DNA from 2 places in the Burkholderia territorii genome. Region 2 is predicted to be linked to the other one. Evidence: riboswitches for the same ligand, from Rfam matches in the RefSeq annotation. Region 2 holds a riboswitch; the other holds the start of a gene.

Region 1 (7,136 bases), on a different replicon from region 2:
GCTATGTGGCCGCGCTGTGCCTGAACGCCGATGTCACGCTGTTTCGCGGTTTCCAGGGCATGCTGAACCAGTTCTGCAGCACCGAAGGTGCGCCCGTGGCCGAAACGCTCGACCCGGCCGGCGCGGATGCGATCCGGCAGCGCATCGACGCGTTCGCGACACGCCTTGCGACCACGCCGCGCGAACTGAAGACCGAACAGCGTCGCGAACTGATGCAGATGCTGAAGGCCGACGGCTTTCTCGAGGTGCGCCGCGCGATGGAAATCGTGTCGCAGCACCTCGGCGTGTCGCGCGCCACTGTATACAACGATGCGAAATGATGCGTGAGGCCACGTGCCCGTCGCGCGCCCCGCCAACCTTTTGACCGACTCTTCCGACGAGCGACTCATGAACACACCGACCCTCCCCACCTACGACGACGTCGCGGCCGCCGCGGCACGACTCGACGGCCACGCGCACCGCACGCCCGTGATGACGTCGCGAACGATCGACGAAGCGCTCGGCGCGCAGGTGTTCTTCAAGTGCGAGAACCTGCAGCGCATGGGCGCGTTCAAGTTCCGCGGCGCGTTCAACGCGCTGTCGCGCTTCGACGCGACGCAACGCCGTCACGGCGTCGTCGCATTCTCGTCGGGCAACCACGCGCAGGCGATCGCGCTGTCGGCGCGCATCCTCGGCATCCCGGCGACGATCGTGATGCCGCAGGATGCGCCGGCCGCGAAGATGGCCGCGACGCGCGGCTACGGCGACAACGTCGTGACCTACGATCGCTATACCGAGGACCGCGAGCAGATCGGCCGCGCGCTCGCCGAGAAGCACGGGCTCACGCTGGTGCCGCCGTACGACCACGCGGACGTGATCGCGGGCCAGGGCACGGCGGCGAAGGAACTGTTCGACGAAGTCGGGCCGCTTGACGCCGTGTTCACGCCGCTCGGCGGCGGCGGCCTGTTGTCGGGCACGGCACTCGCGACGCGCGCGCTGTCGCCGCACGCGAAGCTGTACGGCGTCGAACCGGAAGCCGGCAACGACGGGCAGCAATCGTTCCGGTCCGGTTCGATCGTCCATATCGACACGCCGCGCACGATCGCCGACGGCGCGCAGACGCAGCATCTCGGCAACCTGACGTTCCCGATCCTGCGCCGCGACGTCGACGACATCCTGACCGCGACCGACGCGGAACTCGTCGACTGCATGCGCTTTTTCGCGACGCGTATGAAGATTGTCGTCGAACCGACCGGTTGCCTGTCGCTCGCGGCCGCGCGCCGGATGAAGGACGAACTGAAAGGCAAGCGTGTCGGCATCGTGATCAGCGGCGGCAACGTCGATCTCGAGAACTTCTGCGCGCTGATCGCCGCCTCCGCGTGATGCGTTGCGGCGCGCGGATGGCCGTATGAACATCCTGTCATCCGCGCGCCGCCGCTCCTTCACGTCGCGTTAAGTTTCGCGCCCTAGACTGAATGCGTGATTTCGCAGTCTGTCGTGAAGAAGGAGTCGCCATGAACACGCACGCGATCGTCGCCGCCGCCGTCGCGGCCGCATCCGTCACGGCGTTCGCGCAACCGGGCGCGACGTCATCCGGTTTTTCCACCATTTCGCCGCGCGACCCGGTCGCGCAGGCCGTCCCCCGTTCGCCCGCCCTGCCGCATGCGGGCTTCGTGCTCGCGAAGATCGATCAGAACAATACGCCGCCCGATCGCGGCGGCGACCCGAACGGCCGCACGCACGCCGGCATGCATATGTAACCCGGCACGTGAGCCGGCCGCGTCGGGCGGCCGGCCCGCGTCATCTCATTACAACGACGGCAGCGACGGGTCGCGCGCGGCGAGGATGTCTGCGGTGCGCCGCTGCAGCGCGCCGTCGATCGCCTGCGGCTGCGGAATCAGCCAGTAACGCCCGTCGCGAATGCCGTCGAACGCCCGCGCTGCAAATGCGTCGGGCGTGAGGCCGTGCGCGTTCAACATCGCGCGCATCGTCTCGACGAAGCCCCGCACCTCCGGCCGCTCGTGCGCGGCGCCGAACGGGTCGTTGAAAATGCCCGTCTGCACCGGCCCCGGCGCAAGCAGCGACACGCCGACCGGCGCGCCGAGCATCTTCAGTTCGCCGTAAAGAGATTCGGTCAGCGCGACCACCGCGAATTTCGTCGCCGAGTAAGGCGACATCAGCGGGCTCGGCAGGAATCCGCCGACCGACGCGGTATTGACGATGCGCGCCGGCACGTTGCGCTCGAGCATGCGCGGCACGAAGCTGCGGAGCCCGTTCATCACACCGTGCACGTTGATCGCGAAACTGCGCTCGAACCGCTCCGGCGTGATTTCCCAGCTGAAGCCGGTGGTCATCACGCCCGCGTTGTTGAACAGGAGGTCGACGCCGCCGAAGCGTTGCCACGCGGCGTCGGCCAGTGCGTCGACGGCCTCGGGGCGGCTGACGTCGGTCGGCACGCACAGCACGTCGGTGTCGAGCGTCGCGGCGAACGCGTCGAGCTTCGCCGGGTCGAGATCGGCCAGCACCACGCGCATGCCGAGCGCGGCCGCGTGGCGCGCAAGCCCGCTGCCGATGCCGCTGGCCGCGCCGGTAATCACGGCGGTACCGCCGTCGAAGCGAATCTGGGTCGTCATGTCAGTGTCCTGTCTGGTCGATGCGCGGATGCGCGAATGCGGGATTCAAGGGTGCCGGCCGCCCGGGGCGGCCGCACCGCGAGCGCCGACAGAATGTCGTGCGCGGGCCGCTTCGCGTCAGCCCGCGATATCCGCAACATGCAGCACGAGCCGGGCTTTCGCGTCGCCCATTTGAACGAGATCGAGCACGCGCGCCGCACATTCGAGTGGAGCTCGCGCAGTACGCCCCCGGACGAAGCGTTCGGCGGTCACGCCAACGTGGCCGCCTTCCTCATCTTTCCGTTTCGTCTGACGTAACGCGATGCCGAGGTCTCGCGAGACGGAATTCGGGACGAATCCGCCGCGCACTGACGTTTTTTCGCATCCCTGCGTGCTTCGCCAATTGACGCAGCGGAGTGCTCGCCATTACGCTTGCGCGCTGATGGTTCCCGGACACGGGATCAAAAGGGAACGCAGGAGAGGCAGCGCCTCGAATCTGCGGCTGCCCCCGCAACTGTGAGCGGCGAATTCGCACTCCCCCACGCCACTGGGAAACCGGGAAGGCCGGTGCGAATAGCGACCCGCGAGCCAGGAGACCTGCCATCGACCCGAGGTCCAAGCAGCCGCGCCGGGCGGGGTGTCCCGGAGCGCCAGGCGCCGCCTTTCGCGGTCGCCCCGTTGCATGGACGGCCCGACCTCAGGACCCTTCAGATGTCCAGACTTTTCATCTGCGCTTCCTTACCGGAAGCGTCGTGCCGTCGCGCCGGCCATCGGCGCGGCGTGCCTGCACGCGCGTGCGTTGCCGTGTGCTCCGGCCCGCCCGACGACCGCCCACGCCGTCTCGCCTCGCGATAGACCGACACGAACCGCGGCGGTACGCACCGCCACACGCTTACGCTTGCCGTCCCTGCAACACGATCACGCTCATTGCCTCATGAATCTTCGCCACCTTCTCGCCACGTCCGCCGCCACGGCGCTGTTCGCCCCGCTCGCCCATGCCGCCGGCGACACGGCGCCCGCGCAATCGCCCCGGCCCGCCGAAGCCGCCGACCTGCCGACGATCAGCGTGACCGACACGCGGCACCTGCCCGAATCGTTCGACCAGCGTTATGCGACCACGCAGGTGCTCACGCGCGCCGATCTCGACCGGCTGTCGCCGAGCGACCCAAGCATCACGCAGGCGCTCGCGACGCTGCCGGGCGTGACCGTCTCGCAGAACGGCGGCCCCGGCTCGTCCGCGTCGGTCAGCATCCGCGGTTCGTCCGCCAACCAGGTCGCGGTGTTCATCGACGGCATCCGGATCGGCTCGCCGACGACCGGCATCGCGCCGTGGGCCGACCTGCCGACCGACGCGTTCGAACGCGTCGAAGTGATCTCGGGGCCGGCCGCCGCATCGTTCGGCGCGAACGCGATGGGCGGCGTCGTGCAGCTGTTCACGCGCCGCGCCGCGGGCCAGCCGAACCAGACCACCGCGTCGTTCGGCGGCGGCACGAACAAGACCTTCGACACGCAGGTGCGCACGTCGGGCACCGTGCCGTCGACCGGGCCGCTCGCCGCACTCGGCGGCCTCACCTACACGCTCGGCCTGCACGACTACAACACGGCCGGCATCGATGCGACGCGGCCGTTCGCGTACGGGCACGAGGCCGGACGCAATCCGTATCACGCACAGGACCTCGATGCGCGGCTCGGCTACGCGCGCGACAACTGGTCGATCTCGACGTTCGCGCTGTATCACCGTTCCGATCTTTCCTTCGACAACGCAGGCTTTGCGAATCGCGAGCTCGATCATCAGCTGACGACCGGCATCGCGTTCCATCTCGACATCACGCCCGACACGCAATTCGACCAGTCGTTCGGTTATGCGAACGATCGCCAGTTCCTGTATGCCGGCGATCCGACCATCCCGACCGACCAGATCAACTCGCAGCGCATCAGCACGTCGACGTCGCTGACCCATCAGGAGCATGGCTTCCGGTTGTTCGGCCTGCCGCTGTCGGGCGAAACGAAGCTCGCGTACGACTTCACGCGCGAACAGGCATTCCTGCCGGTCGACGTGCCCGACGGCGTGCCCACGCGCAACGACTCCGCGTTCTCGCTGCACCAGTCGGCGACACTCGGCAGCGTGACGCTGTTCGTCGCCGGGCGGCACGAGATCATCGCCGGAAAAGCCGTGAACACCGGCAATGCCGCGCTGTCATGGGCCATCACGCCCGTCTATACGGCGCGCGTGTCGTACGGCAACGCGTTCCGCCTGCCGTCGTTCAACGACCTGTACTACCCGGGCTACGGCAATCCGGACCTGAACCCGGAACGCAGCGATTCGGTCGAAGCCGCGCTCGACGCGAACACGGCGTACGGCACGTTCAGCGCCGCGATCTACGACACGCGCATCAGCAACCTGATCGCGTACAACCCCGCGACGCGCTCGCCGATGAACATCGGCCGCTCGCATATCCGCGGCATCGACCTGTCGTACAAGGGCACGATCGGCCGGTATACACCGGTGAGCATCGCGGTCGGTTTCCTGAATCCGCAGGACGAAACCAACGACAGCTGGCTCAACCGCCGGCCTCGCCAGACGGTCAGCGTCAACGTCGACCACACGTGGGACGAGTTCAACCTGCATGCGCTGAGCACGGGCGCGTCGCTGAACTACGGCGGCACGACGTTCGACGACCCGGCCAACACGACGTATCTGCCGTCGTACCTGACCGTGAACCTGCGCGCGTCGTACAGGATCAATTCGCACCTGACGGTGTCGGCGACGCTGTCGAACCTGTTCGACCGCCAGTACATGACGGCGTACGGCTACAACACGCTCGGCCGCACCGCGTTCGGCAAGGTCAGCTATACGTTCTGAGTGGGGTGCGCGGTGCGACGACGGCGTGGTTTGCGTCACGCCCCTGCGACGCCGCGCATGCCCGCGATCAGCTGGATCGCGCCGAACACCGCGATCACGACCGCCGATCCGCGCGACAGGCCGTGCATGAGCGGTAGAGGCATCTTTGTGCGCAATGCGGCGGTCGCGCTGCTCAGGCACAGCCACCACGTCGCGGATCCGGCGAACACGCCCACCACCATCGATGCCACGGTTGGCCCCGCCGTGCCTTCGTGCGCGCCCGACAGCGGGCCGAGCGCCGCGAAGATCCCGACGAACGACAGGATCGTCATCGGGTTCGACAGCGTGAGGCCGAAGGTCGTCAGGAAATCGCGCAGCACGCTCGCGCGCGGCGCGTCGTGCACTGCGGCCGGCGCGGCCGGTGCCTGCCGCGCGATGGACCAGGCCAGCCAGATGAGGAATGCGCCGCCGACGATTTTCAGTGCGACGGTCAGCATCGGAAATGCGGTGACGATGCCGGCGACGCCCAGCGCGCCGAGCAGCCCGTAGATCGCATCGGCGCACGCGGCGCCGATGCCCGTCGCGAATCCTGCGCGAAAGCCGTGGCTCAGGCTGCGCTGGATGCAGAGCATGCCGATCGGGCCGACCGGCACCGCGATCGACAATCCCATCACGACGGACTTGATGAACAGCATGGCCGGCTCCTCGCGACGTGCAATGACATGAACCGCATCGTAGGGAAAGTCCGGTCGCCGCTGAAGACGGTTTTTAAGGAAAAATAGGCCCCTCACCTTAAAAACTCCGCCGCGATGGACGAACTCGACTGGAAGATACTCGCGCTGCTGCAGGCCAACGGCCGCATCAGCTACACGGATCTGGCGCGCCAGGTTCACCTGTCGATACCGGCGGTGACCGAACGCGTGAAGCGTCTCGAATCGGCAGACGTGATCGACGGCTACACGGCGCGCGTCAATCCGGCCGCCGCCGGCTACCCGGTGAGCGCGCTGATCGGCATCACGGTGCCGCAACCGGCGAAGGCGAAATTCCTGAAGCTGCTGGAAACGATTCCCGAAGTGGTCGAGTGCCATCACGTGACCGGCGCCGATTCCTACGTGATGCGGTTCGTCGCGGTCAGCATGGCGCACCTCGAGCAACTGATCGAGCGCATCAACCTGTACGGCGAAACACGCACGTCGATCGTGATGTCGACGCCGCTACCGGCGCGCGGCGTCGCACGGCCGGCAGCGGCGGTCAAGGGCGCGCGGAGGTGACAGGACGGCCCGCGTTGCGCGATGCTGTGCGGTGTGCACCTTGCACGAACCGGACAACCCGCCATGCCAGTGATCGGACTCAATCATTACAACCTGCGCGCGGATCGAGCCACGCTCGACACGCTGCGCGATTTCTACGTGAACGTCGTGGGCCTCGAGCCGGGCTATCGACCGCCGTTCCGGAGCAACGGCTACTGGCTCTACGCGGGGGCGCAGGCGATTCTCCATCTGTCGGAAGCACGGCCCGGCGAGGTCCGGCCGGCGCATGTCGTCAATACGTTCGACCATATGGCGTTTTCTTGCGCAAACGCGGCCGACATGGAGCGGCGTCTGGCCGACGCGCAAGTCCGGTACTCGCGCGCGTACGTGCCGCTCACGCGTCAACTCCAGCTCTTTTTCACCGACCCGGCCGGCAATGGCGTCGAACTGAAT
Region 2 (7,136 bases):
ATGCTTCGCCGCCGAGATGGTCGATCACGACCGTCTTCGCGTGACGCAGCACGTCGTCGACGTAGAAGTCGACCGACGCCGGCTGCCGCAGGAACGTGACGTTCGCAAGCCGCACGCTCGGGAAGCCGGCAGGCAGTTTCGGCACGACGCTGGCCAGCAGCGACAGCGTCGTGTCGGCCGAGCTCAGAATCACGATGTCGGCCGGCTGCTGGTCGATCCGGACGACGCCCTGCGTATCGTCGACGAAGCCGCCCGGCGTGGTGCGCAACAGATGCATCGCGCGTTACGCCTGTTGCAGGTCGGCCGCGCACGCGGCGTCGAACGCGCGCTGCAGCGCGGCCGCGTCGAGGTCCTCGCCGATCAGCACGAAGCGGCTCTCACGCGCCTCGCCGTCCTGCCAGCGGCGGTCGAAGTAGCTGTCGAAGCGCCGGCCGACGCCCTGGATCACCAGACGCATCGGCGCATCGGGCAGCGCGGCGAAGCCTTTCGCGCGGTAGATCGTGTGCGTCTCGACGACACGCTGCAGCGCGGCGATCGTCGCCTCGCGCGTGCCTGCATCGCCCGACACCACCACCGAGTCGAAATCGTCGTGATGATGGTCGTGATCGCCGTCGTCGGCCGAGCCGTGATGGTCGTGCCGCAGATGGATCGTTTCCTCCGACGCCGATTCGAGCCCGAGCAGCATCGCGACGTCCAGTTCGCCGCGGGTGGCGCGCACGATCTTCACCTGCGGCGGGATTTCCTCGCGGATCGCGGCTTCGATTTCGGCAAACTGCGCGTCGGCGACGAGGTCGGCCTTGTTCACGATCACCAGATCGGCGGACGACAGCTGGTCGGCGAACAGTTCGTGCAGCGGCGATTCGTGGTCGAGGTTCGGATCGGCGCGGCGCTGCGCGTCGACGGCCTGCGGGTTCTCGGCGAACTGGCCGCTCGCGGCGGCCGGAGCGTCGACGACGGTCACGACCGCGTCGACCGTGAAGCTGTTGCGGATCGACGGCCAGTTGAACGCCTGCACGAGCGGCTTCGGCAGCGCGAGGCCGGACGTCTCGATCAGCACGTGGTCGATGTCGGCGCGGCGCTCGACGAGCGCTTCCATCACCGGATAGAACTCCTCCTGCACGGTGCAGCACAGGCAGCCGTTCGCGAGCTCGTACAGCTGGCCCGATGCCTCGCCCTGCGCGCCGTCCGTGTCCTCGCAGCCGATGCCGCAGCCCTTGAGGATTTCGCCGTCGATGCCGAGCTCGCCGAATTCGTTGACGATCACCGCGATTCGGCGGCCTGCGGCGTGCTGCAGGATGTGGCGCATCAGCGTGGTCTTGCCGCTGCCGAGAAAGCCCGTGACGATCGTGACGGGAAGCTTGCGTAAGGTCATGGTGGATCCTGTGTCGAATTGGAAGTCAGGCCGAGAGCGTCACGTCGATCTCGTCATAGCGTTTGAGGCGGTAGATCGCGGCCGACACGATCCAGCACGCGAGAAACAGGCCGATCACGACATAGCCGAGCATCCCGAAATGCGATGCGACCATCGTCGAGAAATCCCACACGGGCCCCTGCAGCGACAGCTTGTCCGCGAGCAGCGCGAGCACCTCGATGCCGCCGATCAGCGCGGCCACCAGCACCGACACGAACGTGATCGTCATGTTGTAGTAGATCTTGCGGATCGGCCGCACATACGCCCAGCGGTACGCGCCCATCATCAGGATGCCGTCGGTCGTGTCGACGAGCGTCATGCCCGCGGTGAACAGCACGGGCAGCGCCATCACCGACCAGAACGACAGGCCGCCCTGCACCTGCGTGGCCGAGATGCCGAACAACGCGATTTCGGTCGCGGTATCGAAGCCGAAGCCGAACAGGAAGCCGACCGGATACAGGTGCCAGCTGCGCGACACGAGACGGAACAACGGCCGGAACAGGCGGGCCAGCACGCCGCGCTGGTTCATCAGCATGTCGAGGTCGGCGTCGACAATCGTCTCGCCGCGGCGCGCCGCGCGAAACGTCCGGTAGACGGAAATCAGGATCAGCAGGTTGGCGGCCGCGAGCACGAGCAGGAAGAATGCCGATACGCTCGTGCTGATCACGCCGCCCCAGGTCTTCATGCTCTCGAAGCGCGCGAGCGACGCCGCGGTCAGCGCGACGGCCACCGACATCACGATCACCACCGTCGAATGGCCGAGCGAGAAGAACAGGCCCGCGCCGAGCGGGCTGCGGCCCTCCTGCATCAGCTTGCGCGTGACGTTGTCGATCGCGGCGATGTGGTCGGCGTCGACTGCATGGCGCAGGCCGAACACGTAGGCGAGCAGCGCGGTGCCCAGCAGCACGGGCTGGTCGCGAAACGCGACGAAGGCCCAGATCCACGCGCCGACGTTGAATGCGACGAGCAATGAATAGATCGCGACGATTTTGCCGCGCAGCCCGGATGAGCTGTCGTTGAACAGACGGAAGAACGAGTCGAGCATGATGCTCCTTTGCGAACGGTCGACATGATGAATGCCAACACGGCCGTCGCCGGCCCCGCCTGCACCGCTGGCCGTTCCTTGCCCCCGCCCGCGCACGTGCTGCGGCTGGCGGGTCGGCGGAGGAAGCGGGCAGCGTTCGGGCGTCGGGCGTGGTGCGGCCGTGGACGATGCGCCGCCTCCCCGCGGCGCTGAACCCCACGTTCTGGCCGGTATCCGGGCTGACGAACACGCCGCTTCGCCTTCCCGGATGCGCGGCATCCAGTGGCGGTCGTCCGCATGCGGCAGGCATGCGGCGAAGCGGCGCTGCATCGCGCTGGGCGATGCGTTCGCTTACCGTTGCGGGGGCAGCACAGGTTGGCTCGACTGCGGTGCAGGCAGGCTCCCTGTTTCCCGTTTAACTGCACGCGCCGGAACAGCGCGCGCGAGCACCAAAACGCGTGCGAGTGTAGGCGGCGGTGCGGGGAGCGTCAAGGCAAAACGGGCCGCCGCGGCGCGTGCGGCACGGCCGCGGCATCGTGCCTGGCGTGCTTGCGACGCCCGCGTGGCGGGTTCGCGCGGGCCGGGCGCTGTGCTATCGTATGCGCCGCGTTCGGTGCTCGCATGCGCATTGCGCGCACGCAGTTAAACGGGAAACAGGAGGCGGAAGTCCGCCCGGCCTGTGCTGTCCCCGCAACGGTACGCCGCCCGCGCGCGCGGTTCCCCCCGCACGCGCCCAGGCCGCCCGCGATGCCACTGCCCTTCAACGGGCGGGAAGGCTGCGGCCTGGCAAGCGGCCAGCCCGGATACCGGCCGACGCAAGGGGCGAGCCCGCCGCTCGCCGAAACGCCCGATCCGCGGGGGACGGATGAGGTGCGCTTGCCGCCCGCGTTCGCGCGGGCTTCGCCCGATCCATCATGCCTTGCCTGTCCACCGGCCGCCGCTGCGCCGCTCGCCCTCTCCTTTCCACTGCCACGACACGGTGCGCGCCGTGCCGCGTCCGATGAGCCGCGCGTGGCTCGTCGGCGCCGGCCCCGGCGACGCCGAACTGCTGACGCTGAAGGCCGTGCGCGCGATCGCCGCGGCCGACGTGCTGCTCGTCGACGACCTCGTGAATCCCGACGTGTTGCGCCATGCGCGCGCCGACGCGCGCATCGAGCACGTCGGCAAGCGCGGCGGCCATGCGTCGACGCCGCAGGAAGTGATCGTCGCCGCGATGCTCGCGCACCTGCGCGCGGGCCGCAGCGTCGCACGGCTCAAGGGCGGCGATCCGTTCGTGTTCGGCCGCGGCGGCGAGGAACTGCTTGCGCTCGGCGCGGCGGGTTTCCCGGTCGAGGTCGTGAACGGCATCACGGCCGGCATCGCGGCCCCGGCCGCGCTCGGCATTCCGGTCACGCATCGCGGCGACGCGCAGGGCGTGATCTTCGTCACCGGTCACGGCGCGGGGGCCGACGAGCCCGACTGGCGCGCGCTGGCCGCGACGCGGATGACGATCGTGATCTACATGGGCATACGCCGGCTCGACGCGATCGTTGCCGCGCTGCGCGACGGCGGCGTGCCCGGCGACATGCCGTGCGCGGCGATCGAGAACGCGACGCGTGACGGGCAGCGGCACGTGCTCGCGACGCTCGACACCGTCGTCGAGCGCGTGGGCGCGACCGGTATCGGTTCGCCCGCGATCGTCGTGATCGGCCGCGTCGCGGCGCTCGCCGACGATCTGGCCGTGCGCGCGGCGCTCGGCGGTCGCGCATGATGCGCGTCGCGCTCGGCATCGGTTTTCGCGCGGGCGTGACGGCCGCGCAACTCGATGCCGCGATCCGCGCGGCGCTGGCGCATTACCCGGGCGCCGAACCGGCCGTCGTCGCGACCCTCGCCGACAAGGCGCGGGCCCGGCCGCTGCGCACGCTGTGCGCACGGCGCGGCTGGCCGCTCGTCGCGTTCGACGCGGCGCGGCTCGCGCAATGTGCCGACGCGGCATTGAGCGGCCCGTCGGCTGCCGCGCTCGCGCGTTTCGGCGTCGCGGGCGTGGCCGAGCCGTGCGCGCGGCTCGCGGCGCCGCAGGGCCGGCTGCTTGGTCCCAAATCCATCCTGGGCGGCGTGACGGTCGCGCTCGCCGGCCCGCTCTGAACCCATTGTTTCCCTTTCGACAGGACGATTCCCGATGAAGACCGATGCCGAATCCCATCAGCGGATGGCCGAACGCCGCCGCGCCGGCCATGAAAAGAAGCAGGCTGCCGCCACGCAGGAAAAGGGCCTGCTGATCGTCAACACGGGCAACGGCAAGGGCAAGAGCACGGCCGCGTTCGGCATGGCCGTGCGCGTGCTCGGCCACGGCATGCGGCTCGGCGTGGTGCAGTTCATCAAGGGCGCGCTGCACACGTCCGAGCGCGACTTCCTCGGCGCGGTCGCGCAGTGCGACTTCGTGACGATGGGCGACGGCTATACGTGGAACACGCAGAACCGCGACGCCGACATCGCGACCGCCCGCAAGGGCTGGGACGCGGCACGCCGGATGATCGAGAGCGGCGAGTACCGGATGGTGATCCTCGACGAGCTGAACACCGTGCTGAAGTACGAATACCTGCCGCTCGACGAAGTGCTTGCGACGCTCGTTGGCCGGCCGGATGCGGTGCACGTCGTCGTCACCGGCCGGCATGCGCCCGATGCACTGATCGATGCGGCCGATCTCGTCACCGAAATGCGGCTCGTCAAGCATCCGTACAAGGAGCAAGGCGTGAAGGCGCAGCCGGGCGTGGAGTTCTGAGCGATGCCGGCCTGCCCCGCGCTGTTCGTCAGCGCGCCCGCATCCGGCCAGGGCAAGACGTCGGTGACGGCCGGGCTTGCGCGGCTGCACCGGCGGCTCGGCCGGCGCGTGCGCGTGTTCAAGACCGGGCCCGATTTTCTCGATCCGATGTTGCTCGAACGCGCGAGCGGCGCGCCCGTGCACGCGCTCGATCTCGGCATGGTCGGCGAAGCCGGCTGCCGTGAACTGCTCGCCGATGCCGCGCGCGACGCGGACCTGATCCTGATCGAAGGCGTGATGGGATTGTTCGACGGCACGCCGAGCAGTGCCGATCTCGCAGTCGCGTTCGGCGTGCCGGTCGTCGCGGTGATTGCCGCGAAGTCGATGGCGCAGACGTTCGCGGCGATCGCGTTCGGCCTCGCGCGGTTCCGTCCTGCGGTGCCGTTTCACGGCGTGCTGGCGAACCGCGTCGGGTCGGCACGGCACGCGGAACTGCTGCGGCAGGCGTTGCCCAACGACTTGCGCTGGCTCGGGCACGTGCCGGCCGATGCGGGCATCGCATTGCCGGAGCGCCATCTCGGCCTGCACCAGCCGGCCGACATCGACGACCTCGATGCGCGGCTCGAGCGTGCGGCCGACGTGCTCGCGCAGACGGCGCTCGCCGAATTGCCGCCCGTCGTTTCGTTCGCGGCACCGGACGTGCGCGCCCCGCTGCCGCGTGCGCTCGCCGGCAAGCGGATCGCGATCGCGCGCGATGCGGCGTTCTCGTTCATCTACCCGGCGAATCTGGCGCTGCTCGATGCGCTCGGCGCGCAGCTTCGGTACTTTTCGCCGCTTGCCGACGAATCCGTGCCCGCCGATTGCGATGCGCTGTTCCTGCCGGGCGGCTATCCGGAGCTGCATGCGGCGACGCTCGCGGCGAATGCCGTGACCGCGCGCGCGATTCGCGCGCACGCGGCAGCCGGCCGGCCGATCGTCGCGGAATGCGGCGGAATGGTGTATCTGTGCGAATCGCTGACCGATGTGGACGGTACGACGACGCCGATGCTCGGGCTGCTGTCAGGCCATGCGACGATGCAGCGCCGGTTCGCGGCGCTCGGGATGCAGGCGCTGGACACGCGCACCGGGCCGATGCGCGGTCATACGTTTCACTATTCGCGGCTGGATACGCCGCTGGCGCCGGTGGCGACCGCTGCGCGGCCCGACGGCGCGCGAGGCAGCGGTGAAGCCGTTTATCGCGCGGGCCCGATCGTCGCGACGTACATGCACATGTACTGGCCGTCGAATCCGGAGATGGCGGCCGCGTTGTTCGGCGGCACGGCATTCTGACGACCACCCGCCGGTTGCGGCGATGTCAGGGCTTTTCGCGGCCCGGCGCTTCCGAGCGTGAAGTCCGGATCACGGTGCCATCGGGCGAGAAATGCGCGTTGAACATCGCGTCGCCCGATACGCCGCCCTCGGCCCAGTGCCAGCTCCACACTTCTTCATGACTCAGCGCGTATTGCGCAACCTCGGTCGGCTTGCCGAGCAGTTGGCGCACATCGTCCTTCGACATTCCCGGCACGACCTTCGCGATGTTCGCCGCCGTCAGTGCCTGCGTGATCGACACGAGCCGGCCGTCCGGCCCGAAATCGAGCATGTACGTGCTCGTGCCGTACGGGCCGCGCGGGTACTCGAACCGCTGCGAGCCGTCCTCGCCCTGCCTGACCATCTCGGGCTTGCCAGCCTGACGCAGCACGTCCTCGGTCGTCGAGATGCCCGGCTGCAGATTGCCGAACGCCATCGGATCAGGCTTGATCGCGTTCACCGCGTCGGCCACTTTCTGGTCGTCGCACCCGGCCACCAGAACGCCGACCGCGCAGGCCGTCAGCACGGTCAGAAACTGTTTTCGCATGTCGTCCACACCTGTATTCATCGAGCCGATTCGGCGTCGCGCGCAGCGTAGCACGCGGGTCGTCCCG

The links. A riboswitch is a leader RNA that binds a small molecule or an ion and turns the genes downstream of it on or off. The one in region 2 is predicted to bind cobalamin.
Region 1: it holds a riboswitch for cobalamin, as region 2 does, so the genes downstream of both, WS51_RS05615 (TonB-dependent receptor domain-containing protein) here and WS51_RS18825 (HoxN/HupN/NixA family nickel/cobalt transporter) in region 2, are expected to answer to the same signal.

Annotation. Positions count from the first base shown of each region.
Region 1 is NZ_CP013365.1:1,263,964-1,271,099, forward strand. It holds gene WS51_RS05595 (helix-turn-helix transcriptional regulator) at 1-320, shown strand, start outside; gene WS51_RS05600 (threo-3-hydroxy-L-aspartate ammonia-lyase) at 388-1,362, shown strand; gene WS51_RS05605 (hypothetical protein) at 1,494-1,739, shown strand; gene WS51_RS05610 (SDR family NAD(P)-dependent oxidoreductase) at 1,788-2,612, opposite strand; gene WS51_RS31935 (hypothetical protein) at 2,664-2,909, shown strand; cobalamin riboswitch at 3,018-3,210, shown strand; gene WS51_RS05615 (TonB-dependent receptor domain-containing protein) at 3,526-5,454, shown strand; gene WS51_RS05620 (LysE family translocator) at 5,490-6,128, opposite strand; gene WS51_RS05625 (Lrp/AsnC family transcriptional regulator) at 6,243-6,704, shown strand; gene WS51_RS05630 (VOC family protein) at 6,768-7,136, shown strand, end outside.
Region 2 is NZ_CP013366.1:1,783,714-1,790,849, reverse strand. It holds gene cobN (cobaltochelatase subunit CobN) at 1-277, opposite strand, end outside; gene cobW (cobalamin biosynthesis protein CobW) at 284-1,372, opposite strand; gene WS51_RS18825 (HoxN/HupN/NixA family nickel/cobalt transporter) at 1,398-2,456, opposite strand; cobalamin riboswitch at 2,644-2,904, opposite strand; cobalamin riboswitch at 3,029-3,264, shown strand; gene cobA (uroporphyrinogen-III C-methyltransferase) at 3,436-4,185, shown strand; gene WS51_RS18815 (cobalamin biosynthesis protein) at 4,182-4,559, shown strand; gene cobO (cob(I)yrinic acid a,c-diamide adenosyltransferase) at 4,594-5,196, shown strand; gene WS51_RS18805 (cobyrinate a,c-diamide synthase) at 5,200-6,504, shown strand; gene bamE (outer membrane protein assembly factor BamE domain-containing protein) at 6,530-7,069, opposite strand.